2 regions of the Pantoea sp. X-Soil-TKNS-1207 genome follow, and region 2 is predicted to be linked to the other one. Evidence: riboswitches for the same ligand, from Rfam matches in the RefSeq annotation. Region 2 holds a riboswitch; the other holds the start of a gene.
What was found. Region 2 has a riboswitch for thiamine pyrophosphate ahead of thiM (hydroxyethylthiazole kinase). Riboswitches for the same ligand answer to the same signal wherever they lie in the genome.
Positions count from the first base shown of each region.

Region 1 (4,085 bases), on a different replicon from region 2:
CGCTGGCGCAGGTCAGGGTGACCACTGCGGTATCGACATCGCCCAGCGCTTTGATCTGGGGATCGACCAGCGCCGAGGCTGAGGCGTACACCGTCACCGGTTCTTCATCCAGCAGCCAGCGCGCCATATCGAAATCGTGAATGGTCATATCACGGAACAGCCCGCCGGAGACTTTGACATACTCAGCCGGGGGCGCACCCGGATCGCGCGAGCTGATGGTGACCAGTTCGGTGCTGCCAATCTCCCCGGCCCGCAGGCAGGCCTGCAAATGCGCCATGCTCGGATCAAAGCGGCGGTTAAACCCAATCATCAGCGGCACCCCGGCGGCGCGCACCGTGGCGAGGCAACGCTGCACGCGTTCCAGGCTGAGATCGACCGGCTTTTCACAGAAGATGGCTTTCTTCGCCTGTGCGGCGGCTTCAATCAAATCGGCATGGGTATTGGTGGCGCTGCAAATCGCCACCAGGTCGATGCTACTATCCGCGAGGATGGTGTCGAGATCGGCGACGGCGGCACCGTATTTCTCTGCCAGCGCGCTGGCGGCGGAGGCATTCACATCCATCACATACGTCAGACGGCACTGCGGATGTGCGGCGATATTGCCTGCGTGGATCTGACCAATACGACCGGCACCTAATAAAGCGACATTCAGCATGGGGGAGTTCCTCTGAGGGTAATAAGGCAGTGGCGCTATTAATCGATTCTGGCGGGCTTTAAGTCAAAACAAAGCCCCTGCGACAGTGCAAATTAATGAGGTTGATCACAGGGTTTTTCGCGCTGCAAGCGATCAGAACTGCGCTGCTGGGGTCGCACCGTTTTTCCTATTTCGCCTGATTATGATGCCCTGCGCTTGACGAAGCCTGGCTGCTGCAATACAAATAGACGCGTCGGGGGAGTCTCGCCCAAGAGACTGAGAGGCTAATAGCGCACTGCGCGGCTTAGCGACCCTTTGAACCTGACCCAGTTGATACTGGCGTAGGAAGACTGACAGTCGGCTTTTTTGGCTGTCTGGCGCAGGGACGTTTTTCCGTCGCGCGCGTCATTTCCCTTCTCCTGTATCCGGGTCTCAGTGCGAAAAACTGAGAGGCCGATGTGAATTTCCCCATTTCTATTCCGGAACACCCGCTATGAGCCGCTGGACGGTACTCGGCGGCGGTGTCGCGGGTCTGTGCGTGGCCACGTTACTGGCGGAACGCGGTGAACAAGCTGAGCTGATTGTTGATGAGTCGCGCCCGCCCGCTTCGTGGTTTGCGGGCGGGATGCTTGCGCCCTGGTGCGAGGCGGAAAGTGCGCCCCCGGCGGTGATCGAGCTTGGACAGCACTCCGCCGCCTGGTGGCAGCAGCGCGTGAGCAGCGTCGAACATCAGGGCACGCTGGTGGTGGCGCCCCCGCGCGACGGCCAGGAGCTGAACCGCTTTGCGCGTATGACCGAACAACATCAATGGATCGATCCCGCTGAACTGGAACCGGCGCTGGCCGGACGCTTTGCCCGCGGCCTGTACTTTGCACGCGAAGCCCATCTCGATCCGCGCCTGGCGCTGGGCGAAATGCGCGAGAAATTGCAGCAGCGCGGCGTCGCGATCCACAGCGGGAAAGCCAGCGGTCGGGTGATTGATTGTCGCGGCATCCACGCCGCGCCTGCGTTGCCGCGTCTGCGTGCGGTGCGCGGTGAAATGCTGATCCTGCAAAGCAATGACGTGCAGTTCTCCCGGCCGATTCGTCTGCTGCACCCGCGTTTTCCCTGCTATCTGGTGCCGCGTCGCGGCGGCCATTTTATGCTCGGCGCCACCATGGTGGAGAGCCATGACGCCAGCCCGATCAGCGCGCGCGCCATGATGGAGCTGCTGAGCGCCGCTTATGCCATCCATCCGGCGCTGGCTGAAGCGCGCATCATCGAAAGCGCCAGCGGTTTACGCCCGGCTTATCCGGCCAATCTGCCGGAAATCCACTATCAGGACGGCACCTTTTATCTGAATGGCATGTATCGCCACGGTTTCCTGTTGGCTCCGCTGATGGCGGAACAGCTGATGCAGCGCCTGTCCGAGGAACATCTTCATGAATATTCAGCTTAACGGCCGTCTGGTCTCGACTGAGGCCCGCACCCTGAGCGAACTGCTGCGCGAGCAGCAGATTGACGCCGCCTGCGTGGCGACGGCATTGAACGGCATGTTCGTGCCAAAAGCGCAGTACGACAGCCAGCCGCTCGAAGAGGGTTGCCAGCTGGAAGTGTTATCACCGATGCAGGGAGGCTAAACGATGTTTTACGGCTTTGAACCCCAATCACGTTTCTTACTTGGCACGGCGGGCTATCCGTCGCCGGCGATTTTGCAGCAGGCGATTGCTGCCTCGGGCAGTGAGATCATCACCGTCAGCCTGCGGCGCGAAGGGGCCGCCGGTGCGGCGTTTCGTGAGCTGCTGAGCCAGCTGGATCTGCGCGTGCTGCCAAATACCGCAGGCTGCCACACGGTGCAGGAAGCGGTCACCACCGCCTACATGGCGCGCGAACTGTTTAACACGCCGTGGATCAAGCTGGAGGTGATCGGCCATGCCGATACGCTGCAACCCGATCCCTTCGCGCTGGTGGAAGCGGCGCGCATCCTGTGTGCCGATGGCTTCCAGGTATTTCCCTACACCACGGAAGATCTGATCGTCGGTGAAAAATTGCTGGAAGCGGGCTGCGAAGTGCTGATGCCGTGGGGCGCGCCTATTGGTTCCGGCCAGGGGCTGCGCAATATCGATGGTCTGCGGGCGATGCGTGCCTGGTTTAGCGACATCCCACTGATTATTGATGCCGGGATTGGCGCACCCTCGCAGGCAGCGCAGGCGATGGAGCTGGGTTTCGACGCCATCCTGCTGAATACCGCAGTGGCGAAAGCGGGCGATCCGGTGCGCATGGCCGGGGCGTTCCGCCAGGCGATCGACGCCGGAAAAGCCGCGCGCGACGGTGGCTTAATGGAAAAACGCGATATGGCGGTGGCATCAACGCCAATCTTTGGCCTGGCGAATTTTTCCTGAGGAGAACAACCATGGATCGCTATCAACGTCAGACGATGTTGCCGGAGATAGGGGAGCTGGGCCAGCAGCGCCTGGCGCAGGCGCGGGTGCTGGTCGTCGGTGCGGGCGGGCTTGGCTCCACGCTGCTGCCGCTGCTGGTGGGGGCGGGCGTCGGCTTTCTCCGCCTTTACGACGACGATGAAGTGGCGCTGCATAATCTGCATCGCCAGACGCTGTTTGACATGCAGGATGTGGCGCAGTCGAAAGTCGCCAGCGCGCAGCGCGCGTTGCAGCGGCGTAACCCGCAGGTCGCCATTGAAGCGCGGCACCAGCCGCTTACCGCCAGCAATGTGCAGCAGGCACTGCACGGCATCGATTTGGTGATCGATGCGGCGGATAACTTTGCTGTGACTTATCAATTGTCGGACGCCTGCCACCCGGCGGGGATACCGCTGATTAGCGCCTCGGTGCTGGGGCGTCAGGGATATGTTGGCGGGTTCTGCGGTCCGGCGCCAAGCTATCGCGCGGTGTTTCCGCGTTTGCCCGGCTCGGCAGCCAACTGCAACACCGCCGGGGTGATGGGACCGGCGGTGGCGGTGCTTGGGGCGATGCAGGCGCAGATGGCGCTGAGCGTATTGATCGGCCTCGACCCTTCGCCGCTCGGCTGCCTGGTGAACTGCGACTTCGTCCACTGGCATTTCCGCCAGTTCCGCTTTGATGGCGCGGGCGAGCCGGATCAGCCTTATGTCCCCTTTATCGATACCCAGTTGCTCACCGCAGAAGATTGCATCGTGGAGTTGCGCAGCCGCGAAGAAGCGCCGGTCAGCGTGGCGGCCTGGGCGCAGCGCATTCTGCCGCAGCAGCTTGATGACTGGCAGCCGCCTTATGATCGCCGCATCGTGCTGGTGTGCGCCAGCGGTATTCGGGCGGCGCAGGCGGCGACGGCGCTGGCGCAGCGCGGCTGCTCGCAGCTGGCGATTCTGGCAGCGAACCGGCCATGAGCAACGATATTACGCTGCATGACGTCAGCTTCGGCTGGGGCGCACAGCCGCTGTGCCAGCAGCTGAACCTGCGGCTGCGTGGCGGCAAAA
Region 1 is NZ_AP035959.1:610,596-614,680, reverse strand. Features, by position in the region: gene iolG (inositol 2-dehydrogenase) at 1-655, opposite strand, end outside; TPP riboswitch at 880-999, shown strand; gene AC6I8V_RS22960 (FAD-dependent oxidoreductase) at 1,128-2,072, shown strand; gene thiS (sulfur carrier protein ThiS) at 2,056-2,253, shown strand; gene AC6I8V_RS22950 (thiazole synthase) at 2,257-3,015, shown strand; gene AC6I8V_RS22945 (HesA/MoeB/ThiF family protein) at 3,027-3,995, shown strand; gene AC6I8V_RS22940 (ABC transporter ATP-binding protein) at 3,992-4,085, shown strand, end outside.
Region 1: it holds a riboswitch for thiamine pyrophosphate, as region 2 does, so the genes downstream of both, AC6I8V_RS22960 (FAD-dependent oxidoreductase) here and thiM (hydroxyethylthiazole kinase) in region 2, are expected to answer to the same signal.

Region 2 (4,085 bases):
TTCTCGTCCTGGAAAATATTGCCGTAACCACCGCTGAAACTGGGCAGATTGCTGTGGTTGTCATATTGGGTGTAATGCAGTTTGAACATGGTGTCTTTGGCGCGGCCTTCCTGCAGCGTATACACCAGGTCGAGGCTCCAGGCGGATTCTGTCAGGCGTTGCTGCTGGTTATAGAGGGGATTGGTCGAGGGTTTCGCATCCCAGCCGTAAGCGTAGGACCCGCCAGCCTGCCAGCCGGGCAATTGCCAGTTGGCGAGATCAACCATCACCCCCGCAAATAGCGCTTTCTCGCCATTGGCGTTCCAGTCGGAACGTGAATCCCACCATACATCCAGGCGACCGTTCGAGCTGGCATAAGGCGGCGTCATGCGTTGCAGGAAAAAGCCCTGATTGCCTTCGGCTTTAACCCAGGTACCTTCGAGGCGGAAATCAAAAGCGCCGAGGGTGTAGCCAAACGTCATGGCCTGCAACCAGGCTAACCCGTCGTAGACATCGTTGACGCTGCTGGCACCGCCGCGTTCACGATCCTGCGCGCCGTAGAATTGATAGCTGGTGCGCAGCGGTTGGCCTGCCAGCGGCAACTGCCACGAGGCTTTGGCGAAGTACTGGTCCATATAATTCGCCGCCTGGCCATACGCGCCTTCCAGCACCAGATGGTTCTTAAAGTCGTATTTCGCACCGAACGATTGCAGCCATGGGATATCGGTCACGCCATCGGCTTTGCGGAAGTTGTACATATGCTGATACCAGGGCGCTTTGTACTGATCCGTCCACATCCATGAGAAGGAGAGGGCGCCGGCATCGTTAAAATCAAAGGCGGCACCGGTTTCCACGCCACGATAGGTGCCCGGCAGGAAGCCCCAGTGCGATGCCAGTAGCGTCTGGCCGGTCGGTTGCAGATAACCTGCGCGCAACCAGTAGTCCTGCCATTGGGTTTTTAGTGCGGCTTTATACAGGCTGGCGCCATTTTTATCGCCAGTCCACTGCTCATCCCAGCGGGTGCGTGCATTGCTGAAGCCAATTTCGTTCGGTGCCGCCGGGCCACCGTTGGTCAGCTCCAGGGCTCCATAAGCGGCGAGATCGAGACCGATGAAATTCGCCAGATAGCCAGACGAAAAATCGAGGCTGGCATTGGCAGAGGCGTGGTGCAGGTTGGCGTCGTACTGGCCGTACTTACCTTCCTGCGGGTCCATCTCTTTGCGATCGCGCTGGCGTTGCCAGTAATAGAGTGCGCCGTTAAGCGAGGAGTCATCAATGAAACCTTGTGCCAGAGCTGGCGTAGCGGGGATGAAGGTTGTGGCGAAGAGGGTGGTGGCAATGGCCGCAGAGAGCGGCGTGCGAATAATCCTGCGCATGGTGAATCCTCCGTGATAATTCCCTTAGTGACGATTATTTTCCGTAACTGTTACTTAATGTAACCAGTGGCGTGATGCTATTTTTCGCGGCGCGAATTATCAATGACGTTTATTACAATTTATGACACGACACGCAAAATAAGGATTTTAATCTTTCTTCATCATATAGTTACGTGAATGTTGAGTTTGTAACCAGTTTGTGGGAAGGCATAGGTTTACGCGTATCATTCAGACAAAGGTGGCGGTGATCAGGCCAGCACAGAAGAGTCAAAATGCTCGATTACTATACTTAAGTTCAATGACTGCACCTTGATCTGGGTGCGTATATTGTCTAGGATTTTTGCCTGGAGCCAGCGCGATGCTGGCTCCAGGTCTGAAGGGGGGGACGTAATGCAGGAACAAACCGCTAACTTCCTTTGCTAAAGCGAGCAGGTAAGTTGGCGATCGTCATGTTTTCAACATTAACCTCAGGAGCTGCAAAATGGCTGATGATTTAAAGAGAAGACAACCGGAAGACACGCGCTTTATTAGTCTTAGTGAAACCTGGGAGGTCGAATACTGGACTAAGACCCTGGAAGTAACCGCATCAGAACTTCGCACCGCAGTGGCAAACGTAGGGAATGGCACGGAAAAAGTTAAGCAATATCTGCGCAAATGACTTTCAGGTAAGACACACCTAACTAACCCCGTTTTACGGGGTTTTTTTATTGCCTGGCTGGCGCGACTTCCCGTATGCTGGCGGGATGTAATGAACGTTACTCACGACTCGGGGTGCCGCTTTCCGCAAGGAAAAGGCTGAGATACACCCGTTGACCTGAACTGGATAATGCCAGCGTAGGGAAGTCAGATGCCTGACCGCATTCGCCTTCTTGATCGCCGGTTGGGAGCCTTATGAAACAGCCTGACCTTCTTCCCCCCGCGCAGCTCGCGCACTCTCTGCAACGACTCCGTCAGGACGCACCGCTGGTCCACTGCATGACCAATGACGTCGTGCAAACCTTTACCGCCAATGTGCTGCTGGCGCTGCGCGCCTCACCGGCGATGGTCATCGACGCTGACGAAGCCGCGCAGTTCAGTGGCTTTGCCGATGCTCTTTTGATCAACGTAGGGACGCTGACCCGCGATCGCCGGGACGCGATGCAGGCTGCCGTGCTGGCCGCCAATAACGCCGCTACGCCCTGGACGCTCGATCCGGTGGCGGTGGGCGCACTCACGCTGCGCACCGAATTCTGTCAGCATCTGCTGAGTCAGCAACCCGCAGCCATTCGCGGCAACGCCTCGGAAATTCTTGCGCTGGCGAACCAGGCCGCGGGCGGGCGCGGCGTCGACAGCCTGCATCAGGCGGATGCGGCGCTCAGCGCGGCGCAGCAGCTGGCGCGTGACTATCACAGCATCGTGGCGGTGACCGGCGAGGTGGATTACGTCACCGACGGCTCGCGCACCTTCGCGATCCCCGGAGGCAGCCCGCTGATGACACGGGTTGTGGGTACCGGCTGTGCGCTGTCTGCGGTGGTAGCGGCGTTTACCAGCCTGCCGGGCGACCGCCTGCAACATGTGGCCGCTGCCTGCCGCGTGATGTCGCTGGCGGGTGAACGCGCCGCGCAGCAGGCGCAGGGGCCGGGCAGCTTTGTCGCCGCTTTCCTTGATGGGCTTTGGACACTGGAGGAGGCGCTATGAAACGTATCAACGCACTCACCATTGCCGGTACCGACCCCAGCGGCGGCGCGGGTATTCAGGCCGACCTCAAAACGTTTTCAGCGCTCAGCGCCTACGGCACCAGCGTGATCACCGCGCTGGTGGCGCAGAATACCTGCGGCGTGCAGTCGGTCTATCGCATCGAACCGGATTTTGTTGGCGCGCAACTGGATTCGGTGCTGGACGATGTGCGCATCGACAGTGCCAAAATCGGGATGCTGGCGGAAACCGCCGTGGTGGAGGTGGTGGCCGATAAGCTGAAGCGTGCCAGCCTGCCGTTCGTGGTGCTGGACACGGTGATGCTCGCCAAAAGCGGCGATCCGCTGCTGTCGCCGGATGCGGTCGCCAGCATTCGTGAGTTGCTGTTGCCCCAGGTTTCACTGATCACGCCGAATCTGCCGGAGGCTGCCGCGTTGTTAGGCCGCAGCATGGCGCAGGATGAGAAAACCATGTTGATGCAGGGCGATGCGCTGCTGGACCTCGGCTGTGAAGCGGTACTAATGAAGGGAGGACATCTGAGTGATGCGGAAAGCCCGGACTGGCTGATCACCCGCAGCGGACGTCAGCGTTTTACCGCGGCGCGCGTAAACACCCGTCATACCCACGGCACCGGTTGTACGCTCTCGGCGGCGCTGGCCGCGCTGCGTCCGCGCCACGAGGACTGGGCAGCAACGGTGGCGGAGGCCAAAGCCTGGCTGCAACAGGCGTTGCTGCACGCCGATTCTCTTGAGGTAGGGAAAGGCATCGGCCCGGTGCACCATTTTCATCGCTGGTGGTAGGACGCCGCGGATTGCCAATTTTTTCCTGCGAATCCGTCTGAAAAATGGAGTCAGCAATTTGCCAGCCTGGCGGGTTTCGGTCCAGGCTGTTGGGGGTGAGTCGACAGGTGTCGGCTCCAATCCAGCCATTAATCAGGAGTTAACATGACGGACATCGTTCAGTTATTGGGCAAAGAGGCGGACAGCCTTCTTCAACATCGCTGCATGACCATTCCAGCGGAAAGCCTTTATTTACCGGGCGCGGATTATGTTGATC
Region 2 is NZ_AP035958.1:2,874,060-2,878,144, reverse strand. Features, by position in the region: gene chiP (chitoporin ChiP) at 1-1,355, opposite strand, end outside; gene AC6I8V_RS13455 (DUF3606 domain-containing protein) at 1,837-2,013, shown strand; TPP riboswitch at 2,113-2,213, shown strand; gene thiM (hydroxyethylthiazole kinase) at 2,247-3,032, shown strand; gene thiD (bifunctional hydroxymethylpyrimidine kinase/phosphomethylpyrimidine kinase) at 3,029-3,829, shown strand; gene fbaB (class I fructose-bisphosphate aldolase) at 3,974-4,085, shown strand, end outside.